One region of the Flavimobilis soli genome, then DNA from elsewhere that is predicted to be linked to it. Evidence: predicted binding sites of a transcription regulator. Region 1 holds the regulator's gene; each other region holds the start of a gene.

Evidence for each region. The regulator HrcA, encoded in region 1, represses chaperone genes, less so after heat shock. The targets are predictions, from matches to a motif close to TTNGCACTCGNNNNNNNCGAGTGCNAA.
Region 2: a site for HrcA is predicted at 5,810-5,836, ahead of ATL41_RS09595 (Hsp20/alpha crystallin family protein). Genes of this name have one in related genera too.
Region 3: a site for HrcA is predicted at 8,080-8,106, ahead of groES (co-chaperone GroES). Genes of this name have one in related genera too.

What each region holds. Positions count from the first base shown of each region.
Region 1 covers NZ_PDJH01000001.1:35,909-45,729, reverse strand. The annotation lists gene ybeY (rRNA maturation RNase YbeY) at 1-396, opposite strand, end outside; gene ATL41_RS00200 (PhoH family protein) at 393-1,505, opposite strand; gene ATL41_RS00195 (Gmad2 immunoglobulin-like domain-containing protein) at 1,651-2,145, shown strand; gene ATL41_RS00190 (hypothetical protein) at 2,195-2,530, shown strand; gene ATL41_RS00185 (16S rRNA (uracil(1498)-N(3))-methyltransferase) at 2,537-3,310, opposite strand; gene dnaJ (molecular chaperone DnaJ) at 3,338-4,450, opposite strand; gene hrcA (heat-inducible transcriptional repressor HrcA) at 4,511-5,530, opposite strand; gene ATL41_RS00170 (DUF3097 domain-containing protein) at 5,722-6,576, shown strand; gene ATL41_RS00165 (DUF2189 domain-containing protein) at 6,640-7,482, opposite strand; gene ATL41_RS00160 (hypothetical protein) at 7,683-7,865, opposite strand; gene ATL41_RS00155 (hypothetical protein) at 7,976-8,596, opposite strand; gene hemW (radical SAM family heme chaperone HemW) at 8,685-9,821, opposite strand, start outside.
Region 2 covers NZ_PDJH01000001.1:2,111,389-2,121,209, reverse strand. The annotation lists gene ATL41_RS09630 (FtsX-like permease family protein) at 1-1,872, shown strand, start outside; gene ATL41_RS09625 (HEAT repeat domain-containing protein) at 1,847-2,395, opposite strand; gene ATL41_RS09620 (DUF6518 family protein) at 2,544-3,170, shown strand; gene ATL41_RS09615 (dihydrofolate reductase family protein) at 3,172-3,672, opposite strand; gene ATL41_RS09610 (hypothetical protein) at 3,671-4,153, shown strand; tRNA gene ATL41_RS09605 (tRNA-Lys) at 4,244-4,316, shown strand; gene ATL41_RS09600 (GmrSD restriction endonuclease domain-containing protein) at 4,337-5,659, opposite strand; gene ATL41_RS09595 (Hsp20/alpha crystallin family protein) at 5,932-6,369, shown strand; gene ATL41_RS09590 (NADP-dependent oxidoreductase) at 6,493-7,515, opposite strand; gene ATL41_RS09585 (DUF1304 domain-containing protein) at 7,535-7,924, opposite strand; gene ATL41_RS09580 (TetR/AcrR family transcriptional regulator) at 8,019-8,606, shown strand; gene mvk (mevalonate kinase) at 8,784-9,740, shown strand; gene mvaD (diphosphomevalonate decarboxylase) at 9,737-9,821, shown strand, end outside.
Region 3 covers NZ_PDJH01000001.1:1,115,531-1,125,351, forward strand. The annotation lists gene ATL41_RS05050 (GOLPH3/VPS74 family protein) at 1-83, opposite strand, end outside; gene ATL41_RS05055 (TetR/AcrR family transcriptional regulator) at 122-688, opposite strand; gene ATL41_RS05060 (alpha/beta fold hydrolase) at 810-1,658, shown strand; gene ATL41_RS05065 (hypothetical protein) at 1,823-2,569, shown strand; gene ATL41_RS05070 (VOC family protein) at 2,714-3,085, shown strand; gene ATL41_RS05075 (pseudouridine synthase) at 3,182-4,096, opposite strand; gene guaB (IMP dehydrogenase) at 4,122-5,648, opposite strand; gene ATL41_RS05085 (MerR family transcriptional regulator) at 5,747-6,829, opposite strand; gene ATL41_RS05090 (WhiB family transcriptional regulator) at 7,139-7,453, shown strand; gene groES (co-chaperone GroES) at 7,635-7,931, opposite strand; gene ATL41_RS05100 (class I SAM-dependent methyltransferase) at 8,161-9,408, shown strand; gene ATL41_RS05105 (glutamate--cysteine ligase) at 9,411-9,821, shown strand, end outside.

The sequences.
Region 1 (9,821 bases):
CTCATCCTCCGGCTCCGCGTGGTCGTACCCGAGGAGGTGCAGGATGCCGTGCGTCGTCAGCAGGAGCATCTCCTCGACCGTCGAGTGGCCCGCCGCCTTGGCCTGCTGCGCGGCGACCTCGGGGCACAGCACGACGTCGCCGAGGAGACCCGCGGGCGTCACGTCGTCCTCGCGGCCGGGCCGCAGCTCGTCCATCGGGAACGACAGGACGTCGGTCGGGCCGGGCTCGTCCATCCACTGCACGTGCAGCTCCGTCATGACGTCGGTGCCGACCATGAGGATCGACAGCTCCGTCTGCGGGTGCAGGTGCATCGCGTCGAGGACATAGCGTGCGAGCGCGGCGAACTCCGCCTCGTCGACCTCGAAGCCCGACTCGTTGTTGACCTCGATCGTCATGCGTGCCTCTCCTGGCTCTCCGGGCGGGTGCGTGCTGGTCGGCCGGACGGCCGAGAGGTGGACTGCGTGGCCTGCTTCTCGACGTCCCACCGGGCGTACGCCTCGATGATCTCGCCGACGAGCCGGTGGCGGACGACGTCCTCGCTCGTGAGGTGGCAGAACTCCACGTCGTCGACGCCGCTGAGCACGTCCTCGACGACGCGCAGGCCCGAGCGCACACCGCCGGGCAGGTCGACCTGCGTGATGTCGCCCGTGACGACCATCGTCGAGCCGAAGCCGAGGCGCGTGAGGAACATCTTCATCTGGTCGGGCGTCGTGTTCTGCGCCTCGTCGAGGATGATGAACGCGTCGTTGAGCGTGCGACCGCGCATGTAGGCGAGTGGCGCGACCTCGATCGTGCCGGACTCCATGAGCCGCGGGATCGACTCGGGGTCGATCATGTCGTGCAGCGCGTCGTACAGCGGGCGCAGGTACGGGTCGATCTTGTCGGTGAGCGTGCCGGGCAGGAACCCGAGCCGCTCCCCCGCCTCGACCGCGGGCCGGGTCAGCACGAGCCTGCTGACCTTCTTCGCCTGCAGCGCCTGCACGGCGGTCGCCATCGCGAGGTAGGTCTTGCCCGTGCCTGCAGGGCCGATGCCGAACGTGATGGTCGACGACCCGATCGCGTCGACGTAGCGCTTCTGACCGAGCGTCTTGGGTCGGATCGTCCGGCCACGGTTCGACACGATGTCCTGGCTGAGCACCTCGGCTGGACGCGGCGCGCCCTGCGAGGCGAGCATCGCGACGGACCGCGACACGACCTCCGGGCTGAGGGGGGTCCCGGCCTCCGCGAGCTCGAGGAGCTCGTCGACGAGGCGGACAGCGAGCGCCACGTCGCCCGCCGGGCCGCTCACGGTGATCTGGTTGCCGCGCGCGTGCACGTCGACGCGTTCGAAGCCGTCCTCGATCGCCTTGAGGACGCCGTCCTGCGGGCCGAGGAGGGCGACCATGTCGACCTGGGGCGGGACGACGATCCGGTGCTCGAGCCGGGCGCCGGCGCGCTGGCGCGTGCGGGCGGGCGCTGCGTCGTCGGGGCGTCCCGGTCCTGCTGGTGCTGTGGTCTCTGGCATGGGCCGGCCTGAGCCGTCGTCCTCCGCGCTGGTACGTCCTGGTCACGAGCAGTCTACCGACGCCCTGCCGTGTCGACCGCCCGGGGACGACGCGCTGCTGGCAGAGTGGGTCCACCGTCACGTCGGTCCAACCTCAGGAGGCACCATGTCCCGCTCGACCGCCCGGTCCGCGCTCGTCCTCGCGCTGCTCGCCGGCTCGCTCGCGGCGTGCGCCGACGAGGGGACGCCCGCGGCGACCGCTCCGACGACGTCTGCTGCCGCGAGCTCGGCGCCCGCGACCACCACTCGCGCTCCCGAGGAGGCCACGCCCGAGCCCACCGCTGCGGAGCCCGCGACCAACGGCACGACCGTCCTGACAAGCCCGCTCGACGGCGCCGTCGTCACCGGACCCACCGTCACGATCGCGGGCGAGGCGACGGCGTTCGAGGGGAACCTCAGCTGGGTCGTGTACCCCGCGGACGGCTCCTTCGAGGAGCCCGCGCAGCAAGGCAGCACGATGACCGGTGCGAACGGTGAGGTCGGCCCGTTCGAGACCACGGTCGACCTCGAGACCGGCAGCTGGACGATCGCGGTCTTCGAGGCGTCCGCGATGGACGGCGAGCCGCTCAACCTCGTCTCCGCGACGATCGACGTCAAGTGATGCGGACGATCTCGGGGTTGGCGCCGCGTCTCGGAGCAGGGCACGTCTGATGGGCAAGCCACAGCGGGTCCAGGTCACCGGCGTCATCGTCCGCCAGGCGTCGTACTCACGCACGCCGGTGTGGGAGTTCCAGTACCCGCTGCCGGACGGTACGTGGGCTCTGGGGCGCGCCCGCGGCCCGATCAGCGCGGGAGGGCTTGCCACGATCCGCTGGCGCGAGGGCACGCCCGTGCCCGTCTACGTCAACGTGGCCGACGTCCGTGACGCGACGCTCGTCCCGACCGGAGGGATGACGCCGCTGGCGTTCGTCGGCATCGTCCTCGGCGTCGTCGCCGTGGTCGGTCTCCTCGTCGGCACGGTCGTCGCCGTGGTCAACCTCGGCTGACGCGGTTCAGCGACCGCCCCAGAAGCCCAGCCGGTCCGCGAGGAGCGCGAGCGCGACGGGACCCGCGGTCGAGGTGCGCAGGACGTGCGGACCGAGGAGCACGGGCTGTGCGCCCGCGTCCGTGAGCTCCGCGAGCTCCTCGGCGGAGATACCGCCCTCAGGCCCGACGACGACGAGAACCTGGGCGTCCGCGCCAGGTCCCGGGAGCGCGGCCGCCGAGATCGGCGTCGTCGCCTCCTCGTGGAGGACGAGCACCGCTCCCCCGCCCGCGACGACCTCGGCCGTGCGCGCGGCGAGGCGCGACGTCGTCAGCGCCTCCTCGACCTCGGGGATGCGCGCGCGGCGCGCCTGCTTCGTCGCGGTGCGGACGGTCGCGACCCAGCGGGCGCGCGAGCGCGCCGCGCGGTCGCCGCGCCACACGACGATCGACCGCGAGGCCTGCCACGGGATGACGCCGTCGACGCCCACCTCGGTCGCGGCCTCGATCGCGAGCTCGTCCCGGTCGCCCTTGGCGAGCGCCTGGACGAGCACGAGGTGCGGGACAGGGTCGCGGTCGCGGCACACCTCGTCGACCTCGAGCGTCACCTGCGAGTCGTGAACGTCGCGGATCGTGCAGCGCAGGCGCAGGCCCTCGCCGTCGACCACGTCGATCTGCTCGCCGGGGCGGCGACGCTGGACGACGCCCGCGTGCCGGCCCTCGGGGCCGTCGAGGACGTAGACCGAACCGACGGGGTACTTCTCGAGCCTGGCGGACTCAGCCAGGAACACCGGAGCGCTCATCTGCGCACCCTCTCACGTCGCGTGCGGTCAGCGGCCTGCGATCTTCTCGCGCAGCCGCTGGAAGACACCGGGGTGCGCAGCGGAGACCTTGGCCTCCGGCTTCTCCTCGCCGCGCAGGGCGGCGAGACGACGCAGCAGCTCGGCCTGCTCCTCGTCGAGACCGGTCGGGACGACGACGTCGACGTGGACCTCGAGGTCGCCGCGCCCGCCGACGTGGAGGTGGCCGACGCCGAGGTTGCGCAGCGTGACGGTGTCACCGGGCTGCGTGCCGGGCGGGCACACGACCTCCTGGACGCCGTCGAGGGTCTCGAGCTCGATCGTGGTGCCGAGGGCGGCCGCAGTCATCGGGATCTCGAGCGTGCAGTGCAGGTCGTCGCCCCGGCGGATGAAGCGCTCGTGGCGCTTCTCGCGGATCTCGACGTAGATGTCGCCGGCCGGGCCACCGGCGGGGCCGGCCTCGCCCTGGCCGGTCATCTTGATGCGGGTGCCCGTGTCGACGCCGGCGGGCACCTCGACGACGAGCGTGCGGCGGCTGCGCACGCGGCCCTCGCCGGCGCAGTCGGGGCAGGGCTCGGGCACGGTCGTGCCGTGGCCCTGGCAGGCCGAGCACGGCGCGGTCGTCATGACCTGGCCGAGGAAGGACCGCGCGACGCGCTGCACCGAGCCGCGGCCGCCGCACACCTCGCAGGTGCGCACGGACGTGCCGGGGCGGCAGCAGGAGCCGCCACAGGTGGAGCAGACGACGGCCGTGTCGATCGGCAGCTCGCGGCGCGTGCCGAAGGTCGCCTCCGCGAGGTCGATGTCGAGGCGGACGAGCGCGTCCTGGCCGCGACGCGAGCGCGGCACGGGACCGCGCTGGGCCTGTCCGCCGCCGAAGAACGTCTCGAAGATGTCCTGGAAGCCGAAGGCGCCGCCCTGGCCACCACCAGGTGCCGACGGGTCGGTGCCCATGTCGTACGACTGGCGCTTGTCGGGGCTGCCGAGGACCTCGTAGGCGCGCGTGACGTCCTTGAACCGCTCCTCGGCGTCCGCCCCGGCGACGTCCGGGTGCAGCTCGCGTGCGAGCTTGCGGTATGCCTTCTTGATCTGGTCCTGGGTCGCGTCACGCGGGACGCCGAGGATCTCGTAGTAGTCCGTCACGAAGCTGCTTCCTGGTGGTGGGTCGAGGGTGGCGCGGGCCCGCAGGGCGGGCGCGTCCGCTCAGGTGGCGAGGATGCGTGTGAGATAGCGGGCGACCGCGCGCACCGAGGCGATCGTCCCCGGGTAGTCCATCCGGGTCGGGCCGATCGAGCCGAGCAGCGCGACCGAGTCACCCTCAGTACCGTAACCGGTACTGACGACAGAGGTGACGGAGAGGCCCGCGTGCTGGGTCTCGTGCCCGATGCGCACGGCGACGCCGTGCGAGTCCTCGGCCATGTCGGTGAGCAGGCCGAGCAGGACGACCTCCTCCTCGAGCGCCTCGAGGACGGGGCGCAACGAGTGCTCGAGGCCGGCGTCGCTGCGCGCGAGGTTCGCGGTGCCCGAGAGCACGATGCGCTCCTCGGTCTCCTCCGCGAGGGTGTCCGCCAGGAGGTCGAAGATCTCCTGGACGAGCGGGCGCTGCGACTCCTCGAACTCGTCGAGGAGACCCGGCAGCGCCTCCCGGATCTCGGGAAGGCGGCGTCCGAGCACGGCCGCGTTGAGGCGACCCCGGACGATGGCGATGAGCGCCTCGTCGACGCCCGCGCTCAGGGCGAGCGTGCGCTGCTCGACGCGGCCGGTGTCCGTGATGATGACGACGAGGAGCCGGTCCCCGGGGACGGGCACGAGCTCGAGGTGGCGCAGCCCCGACCGCCGCAGCGACGGGTACTGCACGACGGCGACCTGCTGGGTGAGGTGCGCGAGGAGGCGCGACGCCCGGAAGATCACGTCGTCGAGGTCGACGGCCTGGTCGAGGAACGTCGAGATCGCACGGCGCTCGGGTCGCGAGAGCGGCTTGACCTCGGCGAGCTTGTCGACGAAGAGCCGGTAGCCGCGGTCGGTCGGCACGCGGCCCGCGGACGTGTGGGGCTGGGCGATCAGCCCCTCCTCCTCGAGCGCGGCCATGTCGTTGCGGATGGTCGCGGGCGACACCCCGAGGTGGTGCCGCTCGGCGAGAAGCTTCGAGCCCACGGGCTCGCGCGTCGTCACGTAGTCCTCGACGATCGCACGCAGCACGTCGAGCCTGCGCTCTGTGCTCATACCTGCGCCGCCTCCTCCGTCGTGCCCGTCCGTCGCCGGGCGTGCCCGCTGTTCGCACTCCCGGCCTTCGAGTGCCAATCCTAACGGTCCGGCGGGCTGCAGGGCCGCGGTCTGCGTCACGCTGTCCGCGAAGTCTCGGACACCGCCGCACCGGCCCGGAACCGGCCAGCACCCGCGGGTAAGGTGACCGCGTGCACGATCGATACGGCTCCGACGTCCTGTCCGGCGGCGCGGACCACCACCGCCGCCGCCCCGTCTCCCGTCCCGTCCCCGCCGAGCGCGGGACGGTCGTCGAAGAGGTCATGACCGGCTGGGTCGGCGCGGTCGTCCGCGTCGAGAAGTCCGGCGGCCAGCACGTCGTCGAGCTCGAGGACCGTGCGGGCCGCACGCGCACGTTCCCCCTCGGCCCGGGCTTCTGGATCGACGGCGAGCCGGTCGTGCTCACGCCACCCGTCAAGAGCGCGCCCGCCGCCCCGACGCGCACGGCGTCGGGCTCGACGGTCGTCCGCGACGCCCGCGCACGTGTGGCGCGCGGCTCGCGCATCTGGGTCGAGGGCAAGCACGACGCCGAGCTCGTCGAGCGTGTCTGGGGCGACGACCTGCGCGTCGAGGGCGTCGTCGTCGAGCTGCTCGACGGGGTCGACAACCTGGCGGACGCCCTGCGCGAGTTCCGGCCCAGCCGCGAGCGTCGGGTCGGCGTGCTCGTCGACCACCTCGTGCCCGGCTCGAAGGAGCGCCGCCTCGCCGACGAGGCGCTGCGCCTCGTGCCCGACGGCACCGTCAAGGTGCTGGGCCACCCGTTCGTCGACGTCTGGCAGGCGGTCCGCCCGGCGCGTCTGGGCCTCGAGCGGTGGCCCGTCATCGAACGCGGCACCGAATGGAAGACCGGGATCCTGCGGGAGCTCGGCTGGCCGCACGCCGACCAGGCCGACGTCGCGCAAGGGTGGAAGCGGATCCTCGGCACGGTGCGCTCGTACGCCGACCTCGAGCCCGCCCTGCTCGGTCGAGTCGAGGAGCTCATCGACTTCGTGACCGAGCCCGTCTGACCCAGCCCGTGGTACGCGAGAGGCCCGGCACCCCCACGGGTGCCGGGCCTCTTGCGCTGAGCGTCAGACCGGCTGCTCGCCGACGACGCGGCGGTAGCAGTACGCGGTGGCGATCATCGCGACGGGCATCGACACGATGAGGCCGACACCACAGATCGCGCTGCCCACGGCGTTCGCGACGTAGACGAGAAGCATGAGGAGCGCCACCTGACCAGCGTTCTTCAGCGCGACGTCGACGCTCGCCTTGATCGCGTCGACGGCGCCGAGGCCCTTGTCGATCGCGAAGTGGAGCGCGAAGATGCCGAAGAAGCCGACCACGAGCGGGCCCACCACGACGACCGTCGACACCGCGGAGGCGAGGCCGACCAGGAGCGCCGTCAGGAGCGCCTTCGAGAAGTTCGGGACGGAGAAGAAGTCACCGACGGTGATCTGTCGGCCCGTCGTGGCGACGAGCCCGACGTTCGTCGCCGCCGCCTGGAAGAACATGCCGAGCACGAGCGAGACGCCGAAGAAGAGCACCATGCTGCCGAAGCCGACCGCGAGGAAGCCCCCGCTCGAGTCGAGCGACGACGCCGCAGCGGCGCCACCGATGATCATCGCGTAGAAGATGCCGATGAGGACGCCGATGCCGACGCCCCACACGAGGGCGCCGAGGATGATCGGGCCGACGTTCTTGGTGAACTTCTCCCAGCCGTAGGAGAAGGCCGCGCCGACGTCGATCGGGCTCTGACCAGGACCTGGCTGGAACGCCTGCTGGCCGTAGGGCTGACCGGCGGGCGGCTGCTGACCGTAAGGCTGCTGGCCAGGAGCGGGCTGCCCCGGCGGCGGCGTCGGAGCGCCGTACGGCGGCTGGCCGTCCGGGCCGGGCACCTCGCCCGGGTACGGCGGGACGTTGCTGTCAGACATTCGTTCGCTCCTCAGATCGGGGCAGGACTTACCGGCTGTCGCCGGGACATCGTGCGATGCCGCACGTCATCGCCCCACAGCGTAGTGACGAAAGGCCCAGATGCCCATGGGACATGCCCCTTTCGCGGAGGTTCACCCGTGCAGGGACGCCGACGGGCGGCGGCACCAGGTGCCGCCGCCCGTCCGCGCCGCCGTCAGAACTAGGCGATCGGCTGCCCCAGGATCCGCTGGAACCCGTAGGCGCTGTAGAGCGCGGCGAGCGGGATCGCGACGACGAGACCGATGCAGCAGGCCAAGAAGCCACCGATGATGAAGATGAGCCCGCCGGCAAACGTGGCGAGGGCCGCGCCCGGGCGCTGCGCGAAGAGCTGGATGCTACTCACGATCGGGCTGATCCCCGCGGCTCCAGGCTCTGCAGCGAACGCGCCGACGAACAACGTCAGGGCGCTCAGCGCGATCCCCGCGAGCGGCGCGACGAACGGCGTGCGGTCGATCAGGACGGTCGCCGCCGGATGACGAACGCAGAGATGAGGGTCGCGTTCGCGTTGACGGTCGTGAAGAACGAGCTGAACGTGACCGTCTCGCCGCGGACCTGCCGGACGGCGTGCTGGGTCAGCTTGATCGTCAGGATCGCGACGATGACCTCCGAGGCCAGGTCGCGAAGGAGCGCCGTGGCCGCCCACGTGGGGGTCGGGAACAGGTTCGCGGCGTTGAACGACTCGCCGTTCACGTTCGCGTTCCAGTCGACCGGCCCGCCGAGGAAGGTCGAGATGACCAGGCCGACGCCGATGCAGACGGCCATCAGGCCGAGCCACATCCCCGCTCGCGCCCCGAACGCCTTCCACGCCACGGTGAAGCCCTCACCGAACGAGAACGGTCCGATGGCCGGGACGCCGAGGCTGCTCCCGCTCGTGCTCGGGAACTGCCCGTAGGGCTGCTGACCGAACGGCGGCTGCTGGCCATAGGGCTGGCCGTAGGGAGGCTGCTGACCGTACGGCCCCTGCCCGCCGGAGGGCTGGCCGTAGGGCGGCTGCTGGCCGTAGGGCTGCTGGGGCTCCCCGGGTCCGGGCGCCCCCTCGCTGCCGTTCGGGTTCGGGGGAAGGCCGTCGCTCATCGTGTCTCCGCTGATCGGTGCTGTACGTCCGGAGGACCGTAGCAGCGCACGCGGCGCGGTGCGCTGCACGACGCACCAGGACCCGCTGTCAGTCGGTCAGGTCCCGCACGACGGCATCCGCGAGGAGCCGTCCCTGCCGCGTCAGCAGGGCCCGGCCCTGCACCGCAGCGCGACCGTCGAGCAGACCCGAGGCGACGTGACCGGCGACGGCGCGCCGTCCGGCGTCGGACAGTACGGACAGGTCGAGGCCCTCCGCGAGGCGGACCCCGAGCATGACCCTCTCGAGCGCCGCGGTCGACGCGTCGATCGCCTCGCGCCCCGCGGCAGGGCTCTCGCCCCGCTCGAGCGACGCGGCGTACCGCCGCGGGTGCTTGACGTTCCACCAGCGCACCCCGTCGACGCGAGCGCCGTCTTCGGCCATGAGAGGGCCGCCGACGTACGAGTGCGCGCCCGGCCCTACGCCCCACCAGTCGTCGCCGCGCCAGTAGGCGAGGTTGTGGCGGCACGCCGCGACCGACCCGTCGGCGCGCGTGCGCGCCCAGTTCGACACCTCGTACCAGTGCAGGCCAGCGGCAGCCAGCAGGTCGTCGGCAAGCTCGTACTTCGCCGCCTGGTCGTCCTCGTCAGGCAGCGTCAGCTCGCCGCGGCGGACCTGCACCGCCATCTTCGTCCCCGGCTCGACGACGAGCGCGTACGCCGAGACGTGGTCGACCCCCGTCGAGAGCGCGCTCTCGACGCTCGTGCGCCAGTCGTCGAGCGACTCCCCCGGGGTGCCATAGATGAGGTCGAGCGACACGTCGAGGCCCGCAGCGCGCGCCCACGCGACGACGTCGGGGATGCGCGCCGGGTCGTGCGTGCGCTCGAGCGTCGCGAGCACGTGCGGGACGGCGGACTGCATGCCGAACGAGACGCGCGTGAAGCCGGCATCCGCGAGGGTCTGCAGGTACTGCGGCGAGACCGAGTCCGGGTTCGCCTCGGTCGTGACCTCGGCTCCCTCCTCGAGACCCCACGCGTCCCGGATCCCGTCGAGGATCCGCGCGAGGTCGCTCGCCGGGAGGATCGTCGGGGTGCCCCCGCCGAAGAACACCGTCGAGACGGGACGCCGCGGGAAGCCCGCACGCTCGAGCACGCCGCGCCCGAGCGCGATCTCGCGCAGCGCCGTGTCCGCGTACGAGTCCTGGCTCGCACCGCCGCCCAGCTCGGTCGCCGTGTACGTGTTGAAGTC
Region 2 (9,821 bases), 2.1 Mb from region 1:
GCCCGCGCGAACCGCGCGAGCCTCGCCGGCAGCGCGATCATCGTCGCGCTCGCGTCGGCGCTCCTGAGCGCGACCGGCGTCCTCCTCGAGTCGGGTGTTCGCACCGGCGCTGCGTCCGACACGGTCGGCGGCAGCGCGATGCTGCTCGCGATGGTCGCGAGCTCGTTCGCCGGCACGACCGTCCTGATCGTGATCTTCATGCTGTCGTCGACGATCGCGGGCGCGTTGCGCCAGCGGCGTCGCGAGTTCGCGCTGCTGCGCGCGATCGGCGCGACGGGCCGCCAGGTCCGTTCGCTCGTCACGCGCGAGGTGCTGATGATCGTCGCGGTCGCGGCTCCGCTCGGTGCTGTCCCGGGCCTGTTCGGCTCGCGGCTGCTGACGCCGGCGCTCGAGTCGAGCGGCATCGTGCCCCGCGGTTTCGAGCTGACGCTCTCCCCGATCCCCGTCGCCGCGACGCTGCTGCTCCTCGTGCCGACGGCCGTGCTCGCCGCGCGCCTCGCCGGCCGCGAGGCGGTCCGCACGAGCCCGACGGCCGCGGTCCAGCAGAGCCAGGCTGAGCCCACGCGCATCGGCCAGGGCCGCATCGCCACCGCGATCGTGCTCACGGCGAGCGGCGTCGTCCTCGCGCTCACGCCGTTCTTCCTCCCCGGCATCGGGGGCACGATGGCGGGCGTCATGTCCGCGTTCCTGCTCATCACGGCGGGTGCGCTCGCCGGTCCGGCGATCGTCGCGTGGCTCGCGGAGCGCGGTCTGCGCGCGACGGCGCCGCTCGGCTGGGCGAGCGGTCACCTAGCCCTCGCGAACGCGCGCGGCTTCTCGCGCCGTCTGACGACGGCGGTCGTGCCGCTCGCGCTGCTCGTCGCGCTCGGCACGGTGCAGTCGTCGTTCGACCGCACGACGGTCGCCGCGGCGGGCGAGCAGCTCGCCGCCGGTCTGCACGCGGACCTCGTCGTCGACGCCTCGGGCGGTACGACGGCGGAGCAGGTCGCCGCCGTCCCCGGCGTCACCGCGACCCTCACGACGGCCTCGATCCCCGCGGACGTGAAGATCGAGGACGACGACGAGGAGATGCCGCTCTTCGACTCGCTCTCCTGGGAGGCGGGCGCGCTGACCGTCCTGCCGAGCGGCGTCGGCTCGGACGTCCTCGACCTCGACGTGCGCGAAGGCTCGGTCGCGGCGCTCGACGACGCCGACACGGTCGCGCTGGGCCGCGACGCCCTGTTCGGCACGGGCAAGGGCTACGGCGACACGATCGAGGTGCGCTGGCCCGACGGCGTCGAGCGCGAGGCGACCATCGTCGCGCTCTACGAGCGGTCGCTCGGCTTCGGCGACCTCGTGGTCGGCGAGGCGACGCTCAACGCGCACGGCCTGACGGCGCAGCCCGCCTCGATCCTCGTGCAGACCGCGCCGAGCGAGACGGACGACGTCGAGCAGCAGCTCGCCGCGCTCGGCGCACCTGTGAGCGACGTCGCCGCGCACGTCGAGGCCGTCAAGGGCTCGGGTGCCTCGACGCAGGACCTGTCGATGATCCTGCTGCTCGCGCTCCTCGGCTTCGTGACGCTCGCCGGGGCGAACACGCTAGCGATGCTCTCGGGGCAGCGCGGGGGCGAGCTGGCGCTCCTGCGCCGCACGGGCGCGACGGGTCGCCAGCTCACCTCGATGGTCGTCGTCGAGGCGGGGTTCGTCATCGGTGCGGCCGTGCTGCTCGGCACGGTCGCCGTCCTCCCCGCCCTGGTGGGCGCGGGCTACGGGATGCTCGGGACGCCCCTGCCGGTGGTCGACTGGGCGATGTACGGCGGGCTCGCGGCGGTCGTCGCCGTGGTCGCGGTCGTGACGACCGTGCCGGTCACTCTGCGGCGAGCCTCGCGTTGAGCGTGTCCCTCGCCTGCTGAGCGACCGGGCGGACGCTCTTGTCACGGTCGGAGAAGTGCCTCGCGATCACGGCGTGGTGCTCGGCGGTGCCCTGCGCGGCAAGTGCGCGCAGGGCAGCGCTGCGCACGCGGGCGTTCTCGTCGTCGGTCAGGCGCACCAGCTCGGGCGCGGCAGGGATGCCGCGCTCGAGCACGACGCGTGCGCACATCTCGCGCACGCGCCACGCCTGGTTGCTCAGGCCCGTGAGGACGAGGGGTGCCGCGGCGTCGTCCCAGACGTGGAGCAGCGTGCGGGCACCCCACAGCTCGGGCCAGTACAGGGCGGGGGCGCCGTCGAGGATGCCGAGGCCGTGCCGGCCGCCCGCGTACAGGAGGAAGTCCTTCCCCGCGTTCTCGCCGCGCAGCAGGGCGAGCGCGTTGGCCACCACCTTCTCCTCGCCGTAGTGGTCGACGGCGGCGCGCAGGCGCTCCCCCGTCGGCAGGTCGAGGGGGATGTCGGGGTGGGGGTTCAGCTTCTTCTCCATGATGGGTCCAGCCTAGGCGCGGTCTGACGCGGCGGCTCCGGCGTAGTCCTCGGGGAGGGTCCGCTAGGCCCTGGGGATGAGGGTCGGCGGCCGCGGATGATCCCTGCGGCCGACGCGCGGGTGCGGGCGCGCTTGGTGGGATGAAGTCATGACCGCGACTCTCCTCTCGCCCGCCACGACCGCCCGCCGCGGTGCGCTGCCGGTGGTGTTCGTCCTCGCCGCGAGCTGGTCGCTCGGGTTCGCGACGTTCCACGCGCAGGGCTGGCTGCCCGAGGCGCTCGCGCCGTTCGCCAACTCGGCGAGCGGCTGGACGCTGCTGACGGCGTGCCTCGTCGCGATCGCGCGCCCGACGGCGAAGGCGGGCGCCGCGCTCGGCGCGGCGAGCTTCGTGCTCCTCGTGCTGGGGTACGCGGCGGCGGCCGATGTCGCGGACCTGTACTACAGCCCCGTGCGGTTCGGCCTGATCGGGCTCGCGGTCGGGCCGTTCGTGGGCGCTGCGGCGTCGTCCCTGCGTCGCGGCGGGCGCGGCGCGGGCGCGGCGACCGCCCTGCTGAGCGGTATCGGGCTCGGCGAGGCGTTCTACGGCGTGACCGAGGTGGCCGGAACGACGGGCCTGACGTACTGGCTCGCGGCCGGCGTGGGCGCGCTCGCGCTCCTCGGCGGGATGTTCGCGACGCGGCTGCGGAGCCGCGACGCGCGGATCGTCGCGGGCGTGGGCGCCGTGATCGTGGCGGCCGCGTTCGTCGTGGCCTACCGCTCGCTCGGCGGCGCGTGAGTCAGGACTCCGGGTCCTCCACGGTGCCCGTCGCAGGGTCCGCACCCGTCGGGGCGTAGCGGCGCTGCACCGCGCCCGAGGAACCGGCGACGGGCGGCTCGAGGAGCCGGAGCCCGGAGGCGCGGGCCCCGTCGGGGAACACCTTCTTCCCCTCGCCGAGGACGACGGGGTAGACCCACAGCGTCAGGACGTCGAAGAGCCGTTCGGCGAGGAGCGTCTGGACGAAGTTGATGCTGCCGATGACGTGCGTGCTCTCGTGGCGGTCCCGCAACGCCGTGACCTCGGCGACGAGGTCGGGGCCGAGGAGCGACGAGCCCTCCCAGGAGAGCTCGGGGTTGCCGCGGCTCGCGACGTACTTGGGGACGGCGTTGAGCTGGATCCCGACGTCCGCGCGGTGGTGCGGCCAGTACGCCGCGAAGATCTCGTAGGTGCGGCGGCCGAGGAGGAGCGCGTCCATCGTCTCAATGCCGGCGGAGACGGACTCACCGATCAGCTCGTCCATGTGCGGGGCCTGCCAGCCGCCGAAGCGGAAGTCGCCGTCGAGGTCTTCCTCGGGCCCTCCGGGCGCCTGCGCGACACGGGGCGCGTTCGCCGAGGCCGCGCGCTGGTTCGTCGCGACGACCGAGCACGCCCGCGGGCGCTGGGACGAGCCGGGGCTCGGCGAGTGGGACGTCTGCGCGCTCGTCGGGCACACGAGCCGGTCGCTCCTCACGGTCGAGCAGTACCTCGACGTCCCGGCGGAGCGGGTCGACGTCGAGACCGCGGCAGGCTACCTGCGTGCGACGAGAGCGATCGCGGCGGGGCCCGACGTCGCGGAGCGCGGCCGCGCGGCGGGCGCGGCTCTCGGCGACGACCCGGCCGAGCCGGCGGCGCATGCGCTCGCCCTCGTCGGCGAGACGGCGGCGGGGACGGAGGCCGCCGTGCCCCTCATCCTCGCGGCCACCGGCCGCACGGGACTGCCGGACGGGTTCACGATCCTGTGAACCCACGCCCACGCAGCCCCGACGAGCCGCGTAGCATGTCCACGGCGGCACGGCCCCCGCGACGATCCTCGGACGTCCGGACCGCGCCCCGGGCCTCTAGCTCAGTTGGTAGAGCATCGGACTTTTAATCCGCGGGTCGTGGGTTCGAGCCCCACGGGGCCCACCGCAACCGCTCTCCTGCGGCTACTCGCAGACGATGCCGTCGCCGTCGCGGTCCCGGTAGAAGTGGTACTCCGGGTCGGTGCTCGCGTAATACGGGCCGTAGCCGTGCGACTTCGCCTCCTTGCACGTGCCGAAGTTCGGGTCGGTCTTCTCGACCTTCGGCGCGGGCTTCTTCGTCGCCTTCGGCTTCGAGGTCTTGGGCTTGGCGGTCGTGGGCTTGGACGTCGGCTTCGGCGCAGCCTTGACCGGCTTGTCACCCGTGACCGTCACCTTGAGTGCCGCGTCGGCGGTCGGCAGCGGCTCGCCCGGGCACGCCGCGAGGACGCGGGTCATCGCGTCCTTCTCAGCACTCGTCACCCACAGGTCGTAGGCGCGCTTCACCGCGATCTGGCGGGCGACGTACTGGCAGCGGAACGCCTTGTTCGGCGGCAGCCACGTCGCGGCGTCACCGTCGCCCTTCTGCGAGTTGAGCGGGCCGTCGACCGCGAGCAGGTTGAGCGGGTCGTTGCCGAACGACGCGAACGTCGCGTCGTCCCATGCCTGGGCGCCCTTCTGCCACGCGTCCGACAGCGCGACGACATGGTCGATCTGCACCGCGTTCGACGACGACGTCCCTCGCGTGAACGCGATCCGCAGCGAGGAGTACGGGTCGTCGAGCTTCCCGGAGAGGACGACGCACCCGTGCGTCCCGCCGTCGATCGTGACGTCGCGCAGGTCGCGCCGCAGGATGTCGTTACGGGTGTCGCAGCCGTTCCGGTCGAGGTCGACAGCGCGGTACCGGAAGCGGTCGCGGTCGTAACCCGTCTTCGGGGCACGGCCCTTGACCCGCAGCTGTGCGAGCGCACCCTCGGCCGTGGTTACGTCCGTGACGGGCTCCGCCTCGACGGAGGGCGACGGCGCAGGCGTCTCGAGCACCTGGGTGCTGTTCGCGGTCTCCGTGGCCTCCGGCGACGGTGTCGCGACGGTGGGCGACGGCGTCGCCTCGGCCGGCGGCGCCGGGTTGGGCGAGGGCGAAGGCAACGGCTGCGTCGTCGTCGGCGCAGCCGCGGGTGCCTCGGTGGCGGCACGTTCGGGCGCCGCGACCGATGGCGCGTCGGTCTCCGACGTCTCGACGAGAGGGCTGCCGACGACGAGCGCGACCGTAGCCGCGATGGCGATCAGCGCATTGCCGCCCCGCCGCCGCCCCTTGAGGACCTGGCGCCTGCGGACGCTCGCGACGATCGTCCACACGAGCGCTGCGGTGCCGCCCAGGACGAGGAGACCGCCGATGCCGCTCGTGAGCCCGAGCAGGGCGCACGCCGCGACGGTGACCGTGAAGCCGAGCGGGAACGGCCTCGCGTCCACTGCTCCGGTGGATCTGCCGTGCTCGACCATCTCAGTGCCCTTCGTCGCGCTTCTCACCAGGCTTATCGGCATGACGACCAGCGGCGATGAGAGCCCCGCCCTCACGGTCGCCAGCCCGCGAGACGACCCGTTCACCGTGAGCGCACAACGCTGGCACTCGGCACACGAGAGTGCTAAAACAGAGGTGTAGCCAGCCCGTCCGCGGGTAGCCGCTGACGGGCGTTCGACGACGGCCTCGAAGGTCGAGGCCGTCCTTCGAGGAGGTGGTGAACATGGCTACGCGTTGGGACCCGTTCCAGGAGATGGACCGGTTGATGTCGTCGGTCCTGTCGAGCACCCGCAACTCCGCGGTCATGCCCATGGACCTGCTCCGCGAAGAGGACCACTACGTCCTGGCGGTCGACCTTCCCGGCGCCGATCCCGGGACCATCGACGTCTCGGTCGAGGACACCATGCTGACGATCCGCGCCGAGCGCACCGCACGGTCGTCGAGCGCCGACTGGCTCGTCCGCGAGCGCCCGTCCGGCACGTTCGCGCGGCAGCTCCAGGTCGGTCGCGGCCTCGCGCTCGACCAGATCACCGCGAGCTACGCCGACGGCGTCCTGTCGCTGACCATCCCGGTGAGCGAGCAGGCCAAGCCGCGCAAGATCGAGGTGCAGCACGCCAGCACCCCGGCCCAGATCACCCAGGACGCTCCGGCAGCATCCTGACCCCGAACCACCGCGCCCCGTCCGGCAACTGCGCAGCCGGGCGGGGCGCGGCGTCGTCTGACGGTGGGAGACGAACGCGGCACGGCGCCCTCACGGCGCCGCACCCCGCGACGGTCAGAAGGCTCAGGCGTCGGGGCTGACCCGGACGAGCATCTTGCCGACGTTGCCGCCGCGCATCATGTCGAGGAACGCGTCGACCGCGTTCTCGACGCCGTCGACGATCGTCTCGTCGTACGCGACCTTGCCGCCCGCGAACCAGCCGGCCATCTTCTCGGTGAACTCAGGCGCGAGGTGGAACCAGCCGCCGAGCGTGAAGCCCTTGATGGTGAGGCTGCGCGTGATGACGTTGCCGATGTTGTCCGGGCCGGGCGCGGGCTCGGTGGAGTTGTAGGTGGAGATCGCGCCGCACAGGGCGATGCGCCCGCCGGTGTTCATGACGTCGAGTGCGGCCTCGAGGTGGTCGCCGCCGACGTTGTCGAAGAACACGTCGACGCCGTCGGGCACGAGGGCGGGCAGCTGCTCGCGGACGGGCGCGTCCTTGTAGTTGAGCGCGGCGTCGTACCCGTACTTCTCCGTGAGCAGCGCGACCTTCTCGGCCGAGCCTGCGGAGCCGACGACGCGCTTCGCGCCGAGGAGCCGGGCGATCTGCCCGGCGGCGGTGCCGACGGCGCCTGCGGCGCCGGAGACGAACACCGTGTCTCCCTCCTTGATCTGGGCGATCGCGGTGAGGCCGACGTATCCGGTGAGGCCGGTCATGCCGAGCATGCCGAGGCGCACGGAGAGCGGGACGCCCGGCAGCTCGGGCACCGAGCGGAACCGGCTCGCGTCGGCCTGGGCGACGTCGCGCCAGCCGAGGTCGTGCTGCACGAGTGTCCCGACGGGCAGGGAGTCGGCGGCAGACTCGACGACGCGGCCGATCGCGCCGCCCGTCATCGTCTCGCCGAGGGCGAAGGGCGGGATGTAGCTCTTCGTGTCGTTCATGCGGCCGCGCATGTACGGGTCGACGGAGAGGAAGGCGTTGGCGACGCGGACCTCGCCGGGGGCGAGGTCGCCGAGCTCGACGGTGACCGTGCGGAAGTTCTCGGGGGTGGGCCACCCGTGGGGACGGGAGACGAGCTGGACCTGGGTGCTGGCTGCGTGGGTCATGTTCTGCTTTCGTTCCGTTTCAGAGTGCGAGGCCAAGGGCGAGGGCGAGGACGCCGAGCGCGGGTGCGAGGCCCTGCTTGAGCGCTGCCGAGGCCTTGTCGGGGCTCGAGAGGAGGAGGACGAGGGCGGCGGCGGCCATCGAGCCGGCGCCTGTGAGGACGAGGGTCGCGCCGACGGCGGTCTGCCCGGCTGCGTAGAGGACGATGCCGAGCGCGACGGCGATCGCGAGGAACAGGTTGTAGAAGCCCTGGTTGAACGCGAGCTGCTGCTGCACGGCCGCCTGCTCCACGGTGCCGGTGCCGAAGACGGCGCGGGCGCGGGCGCTCGTCCAGGCGATCGACTCGAGATAGAAGATGAAGACGTGCACGAGGGCGGCGACGCCTGCGAGCACGAGGCCAGCGATGACCATGGGGACTCCTCGGTTGAGCGCGCCCTGCGCGCCGTTAGTGGACTGATCGATCTAGAATATACTGGATCGATCAGTTCACCACCAGGAGGGTCACATGGGCCGCACCCAGACGTTCGACACGAACGAGGTCGTCCGCGCCGCCCGCGCCGTCTTCTGGGAGCACGGCTACGAGAGCGCGTCGCTGCCCGAGCTCGAGCAGGCCACCGGGCTCTCCCGCTCGAGCATCTACCACGCGTTCGGCTCCAAGCGCGGCTTGTTCGACGCCGTCGTCGCGAGCTACCTCGACGAGATCGTGCGCCCGCGGCTGCGCGAGCTCACGCGGGACGACGCCGCCCCCGACGCCCTCGACGGCTACCTCGCCGGGCTGCAGGAGGCGCTGCGTCACGCCGGAGCCAACGGATGCCTCCTCCTGTGCGCGGCCAACGCCCCGATCGCCCGTGACGCCCAGGTCGCGACGACGATCGACTCCTACGCGACCGAGCTGCGCGCCGCCGTCGCCGCGGGCGTCGTCCGCCAAGCACCCGACCTGCCCGCCGAGCGGCACGAGACCCTCGCGACCGTGTGCTCAGGCCTCGTCATCGCAGCCCTCTCTCTCGTGCGGGTCAACCTCACGGCTGCGCTCGGCACCATCGACGCCGCCCGCGACCTGCTCCGCCAGCACGAACCGGCACCTCATCCATGACCGCCCGCGCGCGGACGTGACCCGCCCCACACCCGCGTGCATCCGTCCCACACGAACCGATCACAGACACCCCTCGACTCGGCATGTACGGTATTTCGGGCCGTCCCCTCGGCCCGTGACCCGGCGCGGTGCTGTCAGCGACGTCGAGCACCGACAGGAGGATCCTTGCGAAGCAGTGTGGAACCGCGCCGCCGGGCGACGCACGGTCGCGGCCTGGGACGCAGCCACGGCAAGGCGATCCTCTTCGGCGAGCACGCCGTCGTGCACGGCGCACCCGCGATCGTGGTGCCTGTCCCGGCCCTCACCCTCACCGCACACGTGACCGTCGTCGACGGCCCGAGCCGCATCGAGTCCTCCCTCTACGCCGGCCCCACCGCCGACGCGCCGGACCGTCTCGGCCCGACCGTCGCGGCCCTGCAGGCCGCCCTCGACTTCTTCGACCTCGCCGACGTGAGCGTCGAGCTGCGCATCAGCAGCGACCTCCCCGCCTCGCGCGGCCTCGGCTCGAGCGCCGCGACGGGCGCCGCCGTCGTCGCGGCGATCGCCGACCTCGCCGGAACCGACCTCACGCCGGCCGAGCGCCACGACCTCATCCAGACGTCCGAGCGCGTCGCCCACGGCGCCCCGAGCGGCATCGACGCCCACGGCGTCGTCTCCGCCTCGCCGCTGTGGTTCCACGGCGGCGCCGTGGAGGCGCTGCCGACGGGCGCCGACCTCACGTTCGTCCTCGCCGACACGGGCGTCGCGGGCAGCACCCGCACCGCGGTCGACGCCGTCCGCCGGGTCCGGGACACCGAGCGCGAGCGGTTCGACGTCGTCCTCGCACGGCTCACCTCGATCGCGCGCACGGCGCGCACCTCGCTCGCCATGGGCGACCGCGCGACCGTCGGCGCGCTCATGGACGAGTCGCACGGGCACCTCGCGGGGCTCGGCGTGAGCGGACCCGAGCTCGACACGCTCGCCGCCGCCGCACGCGCCGCGGGCGCGCTCGGCGCGAAGCTCACCGGAGGCGGGCTCGGCGGCTGCCTGCTCGCCCTCGCACCTGACCTTCCGACGGCGGAGCACATCGCCGCCGAGCTGCGCGCCGCCGGCGCGACCGCAGTCCACACGTCGACCACGGAGGCGTTCGCATGACGACGGCCACGGCCCAGGCGCACCCCAACATCGCCCTCATCAAGTACTGGGGAAAGAGCGACGAGGCGATGTCGCTGCCCG
Region 3 (9,821 bases), 1.1 Mb from region 1:
AGGTCGAGGCGGCTCGAGTCGACGAGGCCGCGCCCCGTCGCGTCGTCGGTCAGCAGCAGGGCGATGTCCTCGACGATGAGCATGAGGCCACGCTACCGCTGCGGCCTCGCCCGCCAGCGCTCTACCCGCGGGCTGCGAGCCCGGCGTCGATGAGCGTCGCGGCGGCCGCTCGCGCGGCGTCGGCCCAGCGCGGGTCGTGCGTCACGGCAGCCATCGTCTGCACCCCTTCGGCGAGCAGGACGAGCTGCTCCGCGACGTCGGGCCCGAGCCCTGCGTCGACGGCGAGGCCGCGCACGTATGCGGCGAAGCCCTCCTTGTGCGCGCGGACGGCGTCCGCGACGTCCTCGTTGAGGGCACCGATCTCGCCGAACGTGTTGACGAAGCCGCAGCCTCGGAACTCCTCCTCGGCGGTCCATTCGACGAGGTAGTCGTAGATCGCGAGGAGCTTGTCGCGCGCCGACGCCGCGGCGTCGACGCGGCTCGAGACGCACTCCTGCCAGACGCCCGTGCGGCGCGCGAGCACCGCCTGGACGATCTCGTCCTTCGACTTGAACTCGCTGTACAGGCGCTTGAGCGACACCCCCGCCGCGGTGCGGAGCTCGTCCATGCCGACGGCCTGGATGCCGCGACGGTAGAAGAGGTCGTCCGCCGTCGCGACGACGGCGTCGCGGGTGCTGGTCTCGCTCATCTTCCTGCCTTTCTGCCACAGGTTCTCGCTCAGGGGTTGCGCGGAGAACGTTCGTTCTCTAGTGTAGTCGACATCGGGGAGAACGACCGTTCTCCCTCCGAGATCGACAAGGAGAAGCACCATGGCCTTCATCACCACCGGCACCGAGAACTCCACGAACATCGAGATCTACTACGAGGACCACGGCCCCGCCGACGCCGCGCCCGTCGTCCTCATCCACGGCTACCCGCTCGACGGGCGTTCCTGGGAGCGCCAGACGCGCGTCCTCCTCGAGGCCGGCCACCGCGTCATCGCGTACGACCGCCGCGGCTTCGGCAAGTCCAGCCAGCCCGCGACCGGCTACGACTACGACACCTTCGCCGCCGACCTCCACACCCTCCTCGAGACGCTCGACCTCCACGACGTCACGCTCGTCGGCTTCTCGATGGGCACCGGCGAGGTCGCCCGCTACGTCTCCACGTACGGCACCACCCGCCTCCGCGCACTCGGCTTCCTCGCCTCGCTCGAGCCGTTCCTGCTCCAGACCGACGACAACCCGACCGGCCTCCCCCAGCCCGGCTTCGACGACATCGCGGCGACCGCCCGCGCCGACCGCTTCGCGTGGTTCACCGCCTTCTTCGACAACTTCTACAACCTCGACGAGACGCTCGGCTCCCGCATCAGCGAGGAGGCCCTGCGCGCCAGCTGGGCCACCGCCGCCGCGAGCGCGCCCGACGCCGCGTACGCCGTCGTCCCGACGTGGCTCACCGACTTCCGCGTGGACCTCCCCGCCGTCCGCGAGTCCGGCCTGCCGACCCTCATCCTCCACGGCACCGCCGACCGCATCCTCCCGATCGACGCGACCGGACGACCGTTCCGCGACGCCCTCCCCGACGCGACGTACGTCGAGATCGACGGCGCACCCCACGGCCTGCTGTGGACGCACGCCGACGACGTCAACGCGGCACTGCTCGAGCTTCTCGCCCGTTGACCAGACGCACCGACGAGGCCCCCGCGACGGAGGCGCCGCACGACGGCGTCCCCGCACGGGGGCCTCGTGCCGCCCGGGCCGTCGTTGACCGTCCTCGCAGGTGACGGTACCTTCGCGGCAGCGGGCGGGCGCATGCCCGCGCCGATACGCACAGGGGGCTCGTCATGCGTCATGCCATCTCCACCCGTACCGAGCGGGGGCACCGCGCCGTGCGTGCTGCCGCCGTCGCGGGCGCCGTCGCCCTCGTCCTGGCCGGCTGCACGGAAGACGAACCGATCGCAGAGCACGACGGCATGTCCGTCCTCTTCGACATCGCCGGGCGCGGCGACAAGCACCCCGACGGCAAGGGGCCCCTCCACCTGGAGGACCCGGCACGGATCGCCGAGACGGCCGAGGCTGCCGGCCACAAGCTCCGCTGGGTCACCCGCTATCGCTTCCCCGTCGAGGTCGAGGACGCCCACGGCAAGACCTGGCAGCTCGACGGGTACATCGGTGACGAGACCCTCGTCGACGTCGAGCTGTACGACGACGAGCCGACGGCCCTCGCGACGGGCTTCTCCGGCCCCGTCACCCTGCTCGTCCCGGACCTTGCACACGGCGGCGAGCCCACCGAGGTGTCGTACGACGTCGTCGAGACCGAGAACAACTACCTCGCCGACGAGGAGGACGCCAGGGGCGACTCGGAGGACGCGACCCTCCACCTCAACGAGGCCGCCTTCACCGAGCTCGTCGAGACGGCTGGCGGCGTCGCGTGGGACGACGCCGCACACGCGACGGGCGCGGGCGGACCCGCCGAGCCGAAGGTCGTCTCGCTCCAGGGCGAGTTCCCGCCCCCGCGCGACGGCGACGCCCAGCGGGCGCTCTGGGAGAAGCTCAAGGCTGCGGGCTACTTCCTGCCGTTCCTCTCGTGAGCCTCGCTCGCGATCCTGCCTCCGCGCCGTCGCCGAGCCGGCGCAACGCTGACGAAGCGGGACATATCCCCGTGGGCGGTGTCAGGGGCTCGACCTAGCGTGAATGGCACGCGCCACCCGGCGCCGTTCACCCCAGGAGGATCCATGGCGCACGGCGACATCACACACATCGACATCCCGGTCAGCGACCTCGACGCAGCGAGCTCGTTCTACTCCGGCCTGTTCGGCTGGCAGATCGACACGATGCCGGGGTTCGAGGACTACCCCATGTGGCGGGCACCGAACCAGATCAGCGGAGGCGGGCTCGCCCCGCGCGACGAGGAGTTCACGGTCCCGCGCAGCTACGTCGAGGTCGACTCGATCGAGGACACCCTCGCCAAGGCGACGAGCCTCGGCGGCACGGTCGTCAAGGAGAAGCAGGCGATCAGCGAGGCCTCCTGGTGGGCTGTGTTCGCCGACAGGGACGGCAACCACATCGGTCTCTACGAGGACCACACCCCGCCCGACGAAGGCTGACCGCCCCGTCGTCCCCCCCGCCCCCGCGCGGCAGGCGACGCGCGCGGGAGCGCCCGGCAGCCGGGCACTCCGGCGGGCCCGCCAGGCATGGTCCGGTCAGGCGCGCGCGAGCGCCCGTCGCGAGGCGAACTCGCGCCGCTCGCCCGTGCGCGGGTCGTCGAACGCGATCGAGCGGGCGAGAAGCTGCAGTGGGTCCGAGTAGTCGTCCGGCGCGACCTCGCGCACCTCCGGGTACAGGTCGTCGCCGACGAGCGGCAGCCCGAGCGACGCCATGTGCACCCGCAGCTGGTGCGTGCGGCCCGTCTCCGGCGTCAGGCGGTACAGCCCGCGCCCCTCCGGCGCGGGCCGGAGCAGCTCGACGTGCGTCACTGCGTTGGCCTCGCCCGGGACCTGGGCCGCCTGCATGACGCCGTGCTGCTTGACGATGCGCGACCGCACGACCGTCGGCAGGTCCACGTCGTCACGCAGCGGTGCGACCGCCTCGTACACCTTCGCGACCGCGCGCTGCGCGAACAGGTTCTGGTAGAGGCCGCGCACCTCTCGCCGCGTCGTCAGCACGAGCACGCCCGCGGTCGGGCGGTCGAGCCGGTGCGCGGGCGACAGCTCCGGCAACCCCAGCTCCCGGCGCAACCGCACGAGCACCGTCTCCGCGACCCACGCGCCTCGCGGTGTCACCGCGAGGAAGTGCGGCTTGTCGACGACGACGAGGTCGTCGTCCTGGTGGAGCACCTCCACCTCGAACGGAACGCGCGCCTCGACGGGCGGGTCCCGGAACAGGAACACCAGCCCACCCGCCGGGTACGGCGACGCGAGCGTGTATGGGCGCCCGAGCTCGTCGACCACCTCGCCCGCGGCGACCTGCTCGCGCACGCGCGCGGCGTCAGCCGGGAAACGCGCCTCGAGGAACTCCACGAGAGAGCCCCACGACTCGTCGCGCGGCAGCGCGACCCGCGTCGGATTCAGACCGTCGCGCACGGGCAGCGGCGCCGGGCGCCGCCCCCGCCTGCTCACGAGCGCCCCGGCGTGCGGGGCACGGTCAGCGACCCGTGTAGTTGGGCGCCTCGACCGTCATCTGGATGTCGTGCGGGTGCGACTCCTTGAGCCCGGCCGCCGTGATGCGGACGAACTTCCCGCGCTCCTGCAGCTCGGGGATCGTGTGCGCACCGACGTAGAACATCGACTGGTGCAGCCCGCCGACCAGCTGGTACGCGACAGCGCCGAGCGGGCCACGGTACGGGACCTGCCCCTCGATGCCCTCGGGGACGATCTTGTCGTCCGACGCGACGTCCGCCTGGAAGTAGCGGTCCTTCGAGTACGAAACCTTTTTGCCACGCGACGCCATCGCCCCGATCGAGCCCATGCCGCGGTACAGCTTGAACTGCTTGCCGTTGATGAACACCAGGTCGCCGGGCGACTCGTCGCAGCCCGCGAGGAGCGAGCCGAGCATGACCGTGTCCGCACCCGCGACGAGCGCCTTCGCGATGTCACCCGAGTACTGCAGGCCGCCGTCACCGATGACCGGCACGCCCGCCGGGCGGCACGCGAGCGACGCCTCGTAGATCGCCGTCACCTGCGGCACGCCCACACCGGCGACGACGCGCGTCGTGCAGATCGAGCCCGGGCCGACGCCGACCTTCACGCCGTCGGCGCCCGCGTCCACGAGCGCCTGCGCACCCGCACGCGTCGCGACGTTGCCACCGATGACCTGCACGTCCTTGAAGTACGGGTCGTTCTTCAGCTTCGTGATCATCTCGAGCATGAGACGCGCGTGGCCGTTCGCCGTGTCGGCGACGAGCACGTCGACACCCGCGTCGCGCAGCGCACCAGCGCGGTCGAGGGCGTCACCGAAGAAGCCGATCGCCGCACCGACGCGCAGGCGGCCGTCCGGGTCCTTCGTCGCGTCCGGGTACTGCTCCGTCTTGACGAAGTCCTTGACCGTGATGAGGCCTTGCAGGCGACCGTCGTCGTCGACGAGCGGAAGCTTCTCGATGCGGTTCTTGCCGAGCAGCGCCGCCGCGTCCTCGCGGGAGATGCCGACCGGACCGGTGACGAGCGGCATCGCCGTCATGACCTCGTGGACCTTGCGGTTCGGGAAGTCCGACGGCGGGACGAAGCGCAGGTCACGGTTCGTGATGATGCCGACCAGGCGACCGTCCGCGTCGATGACCGGAAGACCGGAGACGCGGTACTGGCCGCACAGCGCGTCGAGCTCGGCGAGCGTCGCATCCGGGCTGACCGTGACAGGGTCCGTGATCATCCCGGACTCGGAACGCTTGACGAGGTCGACCTGCTTGGCCTGAGCCTCGATCGACAGGTTGCGGTGCAGGATCCCGATGCCGCCCTGGCGCGCCATGGCGATCGCCATGCGCGACTCGGTGACGGTGTCCATCGCAGCGGAGAGCAGCGGGACCTTCATCGTGATCTCGCGCGTCAGGCGCGCGGTCGTGTCCACCTCGGAGGGGATCACGTCGGTCTCGTTCGGGAGGAGCAGGACGTCGTCGTACGTCAGCCCCTCGAATCCGAAGGGGTTGTGCGGGGCGGCGGCGGAGAGAGGCTCAGTCACGCGGCCATCCTACGACCGGCACCTGGGAGCGCACCGAGCGCCCGAGTGCTGAGCAGCGTCACGTCCGAGCCGCCGCGGCAGCAGCCCAGGTCGCAGCGTCAGGGCTGCGTCGCGACCGCGCACACCTCGTGGAACAGGCCGGAGAAGCTGCGCACGCGCTGGACCTGCGACGACTTCGGCAGGTCCTCCGCAGCGGTGTCGTCGGCGACCGCGACGAACACCGGCAGCTCCGGGTTCCCGTCGCAGAGCTGGCCCACGACCGCGAGGTCGGGGCGCACCATCTGCGTGATGAGGACGACGGCGGCAGGGCGCACCATCGTGACGACCTCCTGCGCGCGGTGCGCGCCCGCGGGGCCCATGACGATGCGGGCCATGACGCCCTTCGACATGAGCGCGGCCGCGAGAGCGTGCGCCGCGAGCGGCTGGGGCTCGTCCGGCGGCGTGAAGATCAGCACGATGCGGCGCATCTGGCTCGGGTGCGGCGATCCGGACTCGTTCTCCTGGGCCGACTGGCGCACGCGGATGGCGCGCATCGCCGCGCTCGAGAGGACCTGGAGCGGAGCCTCGCCAGGCTTGGCGAGGACGGTGCGTTCGCCGAGCTTCGTCAGGGCGGGGACGACGAGCTGCGTCCACCACGTGAGGATGTCCGAGCCGGGCGCGATCATCAGCAGCTCTGCGGTCGCGTCGGCGTCGTGCGCGAGCGCCGCGTCGACGACGTCAGCAGGGGTCGAGGTGCGGCTCGGAGCCGCAGAGCGCGCGAAGTGCACGACCTTCGAGTCTGACGGTCCCTGCTGCTCGGGCTCGCTCAGGGTGGCTGCGGAGCGGCGGGCCTCGTGCTGCGCCGAGACGGCGCTCGCGCGGCGAGCCCGCTCGACCTCGATGTCCGCCTCGAGGGCCGCCTTGGCGGCGTCGGCGGGAGCGACGCCCTCGAGCGTCAGGCGCCGCATGACCATCAGCCGCAGGACGTCGTCCCGCGTGTACCGGCGGTGGGAGCCGGCGGAGCGTTCCGACGGGCCGAGGCCGTAGCGGCGGTCCCACGTGCGGAGCGTCGCCGGAGCGACACCGAGGCGCTTCGCCACGACGGCGACCGCGACGCCCGGCTTCGCCCGTGCTGCAGCCAGCTCGACGGGCTCGGCAGGCTCGCCGTCGACCGACGTCTCGCCGTACTGCTGTGGGGCCATGACCCGATTCTGCCCATCTAGGAGCCAAAACTCCACCGGGGCACTCCGGCGGAAGTCGGACAGCCCCAAGTGTACGTTTCGTCCCACGTCCCGCTGACCGGCGCGTCTGAACAAGTGTTGGACACACCTGGCGCGATACGGCGTGAGGGCATGTTCTTACACGTCAGGTGCCATTTTTCCCGAAAGTCCGCGCCCCGGGTTTCACCCGACCCGTACTTGAACAACTTCTGAATCGGTTGTACGGTTCACGACGTTCGGTACTGCGGCCCGCGACGAGGGCCTGCAGCGTTTCGAGGGGGACGATGCGTCATGACGGAAGTCACTCGCCTGCCTGGCCCGGTGATGGAGCTGTGGGAGTGGCAGTACCAGGGCTCGTGCCGTGACATCGACGACACGCTGTTCTTCCACCCCGAGGGTGAGCGCGGCGCTGCACGCCGCCGTCGCGCCGACGCCGCCAAGGCGATCTGCGCCGAGTGCCCCGTCCTCGTGCAGTGCCGCGAGCAGGCGCTCGCGATCCGCGAGCCTTACGGCGTCTGGGGCGGCCTGAGCGAGGAGGACCGCGCAGCGATCTTCGCCGACCCGCGCCGCGCCGAGGCGGCCACCCGCCGCGTCCACGTCGGCTGACAAGACGCCCGAGCGGCACAGACCGCCGGGAACCACGGCACGGCGCGGGGGCGCCGAGCCGCGAGCGGACGACCAGGCCCGCACGACGACCTTGGGCACGACCTAGGGGCGCGACGAAGCCCTGGACACGACGAAGCCCCGCAGCCTCAGGCTGCGGGGCTTCGTCCGTGCGGAGGTCGGGTCAGCCGACCACGACAGCGAGGACGTCGCGCGCGGAGAGCACGAGGTACTCCTCGCCCGCGTACTTGACCTCGGTGCCGCCGTACTTCGAGTAGATGACCTTGTCACCGACAGCGACGTCGAGCGGGATGCGGTTGCCGTTGTCGTCGACACGGCCGGGGCCGACAGCGAGGACCTCGCCCTCCTGCGGCTTCTCCTTGGCGGTGTCCGGGATGACCAGACCGGACGGCGTGGTGAGCTCAGCCTCGATCGCCTTGACGACGATCTTGTCCTCGAGCGGCTTGATGGGGACCGACACTGTGCGGACCTCCCCCTTCGCGTAGGGTGCTTCGGATGTGTGAGGGACGAGCGAGCGCCTTCCCGGGCGTCGTCGCGGGTGCCGACCGGGCGCTGTCTCGCTCCACCTCCAGGTGAAGAGGTGTTCCACCGCCAAATCTAGGACGCCCTTAGCACTCGGTCAAGGCGAGTGCCAACGCCCTGGGTGAACACGGAGCACGAGCCCGTCCCACCCGTGGAAAGATCGGTCCATGGATCCTGAGGCGCTCACCCGGCTGCTCCGACCTGACGGGTGGGCCATGCTCAGCGCGATGCCGCCCTACGAGGAAAAGCTCGCGATGGCGATGTCCCAGCGGCTCCGCGCGGAGGGCGTCGACCCGGGCCTCGTGGCAGCGATCCTCACGCAGTCCCGCCTGCGCACCAAGGCCCGCGACAAGTTCGGCGAGTTCGCCGACGGCATGCTCTTCACCCCTGACGGCCTCGAGCAGGCGACCCGGCTGCCCGTCGCCGCCCGGCACGCCCAGCGCTTCGTCGCGGCGGGCATCACCAAGGTCGCGGACCTCACGTGCGGCATCGGAGCGGACGCGATGGCGTTCGCGGGCGTCGGCCTCAAGGTCCTCGCGACCGACATCGACGAGGCGACCGCCGCGATCGCGACCGTCAACCTGCGCTTCTTCCCCGAGTCCGAGGTGCGCCTCGGCGACGGCCTCGCGACCGACCTCGCCGCCGAGGGCGTCGAGGGCGTCTGGGCCGACCCGGCCCGCCGCAAGGGCGGCGCCCGCATCTTCGACCCGCGCGCGTACGAGCCGCCGCTCGACGCCGTGTGGGCCCTGCGCTCGCAGGTGCCCGCGATGGGCATCAAGGTCGGCCCTGGCATCCCCCACGCGGGCCTGCCCGAGGACGCCGAGACGCAGTGGGTCTCCCTCGACGGCCACGTGCTCGAGGCGACGCTCTGGTTCGGCCCGGTCGCGCCGTCGGGCCCCGGACGCTCCGTCCTCGTCCTCACGTCGCTGCCCGACGGCGGCCTCGCCTCCCGAGAACTCGCACCGGTGGCGTCGGACGACGACGTCGAGGTCGGCGCCCTCGGCGCCTACCTGTTCGAGCCCGACGGCGCGGTCATCCGCGCCGGCCGCGTCGCGACCGCGGCGCGCGAGCTCGGCGGCCGCCTCGTCGACGCGACGATCGCGTACGTCACGACCGACGCCCTCCCCGCCGGCTGGTCGACGCCGCTCCCCCGCGGCGAGGCCGCTCTCGCGACCGGCTACCGCGTCCTCGACGTCATGCCGTTCCACCTCAAGAAGCTGCGCACCTACCTGCGCGAGCGCGGCGTCGGGCGCCTGACCATCAAGAAGCGCGGCACCGCCGTCGTCCCCGAGCAGCTGCGCAAGCAGCTCGACCTGCGCGGCCCGAGCGAGGGCCACGTCGTCCTCACCCGCATCGCGGGTGCCCAGCACGTCATCGTCGTCGAGCCGCTCCCGCGGCCACGCTCGGAGGTCTGAGCATGCACATCCCGTTCGCGAAGTCCGCACGCTCGACCGTCGGCATCGAGTGGGAGCTCGCGCTCGTCGACAAGGACTCCGGCGACCTGCGGCAGGTCGCGCAGACCGTGCTCGACGCCGTCGCGCCGCCCGACGGCGCGCAGCACCCGCACATCCGCCAAGAGCTGCTGCTCAACACCGTCGAGGTCGTCTCGGGCGTCGCGACGACCGTGCGCGGTGCAGGCGACGACCTCGAGCGCTCGATCGACGAGATCCGCGAGGTGATCGACCCGCTGCGCGCCGAGCTCATGTGCGCGGGCACGCACCCGTTCGCGCGGTGGGCGCAGCAGAAGGTCACCGACAAGGAGCGCTACGCGACGCTCATCGACCGCACCCAGTGGTGGGGCCGGCAGATGCTCATCTACGGCGTGCAC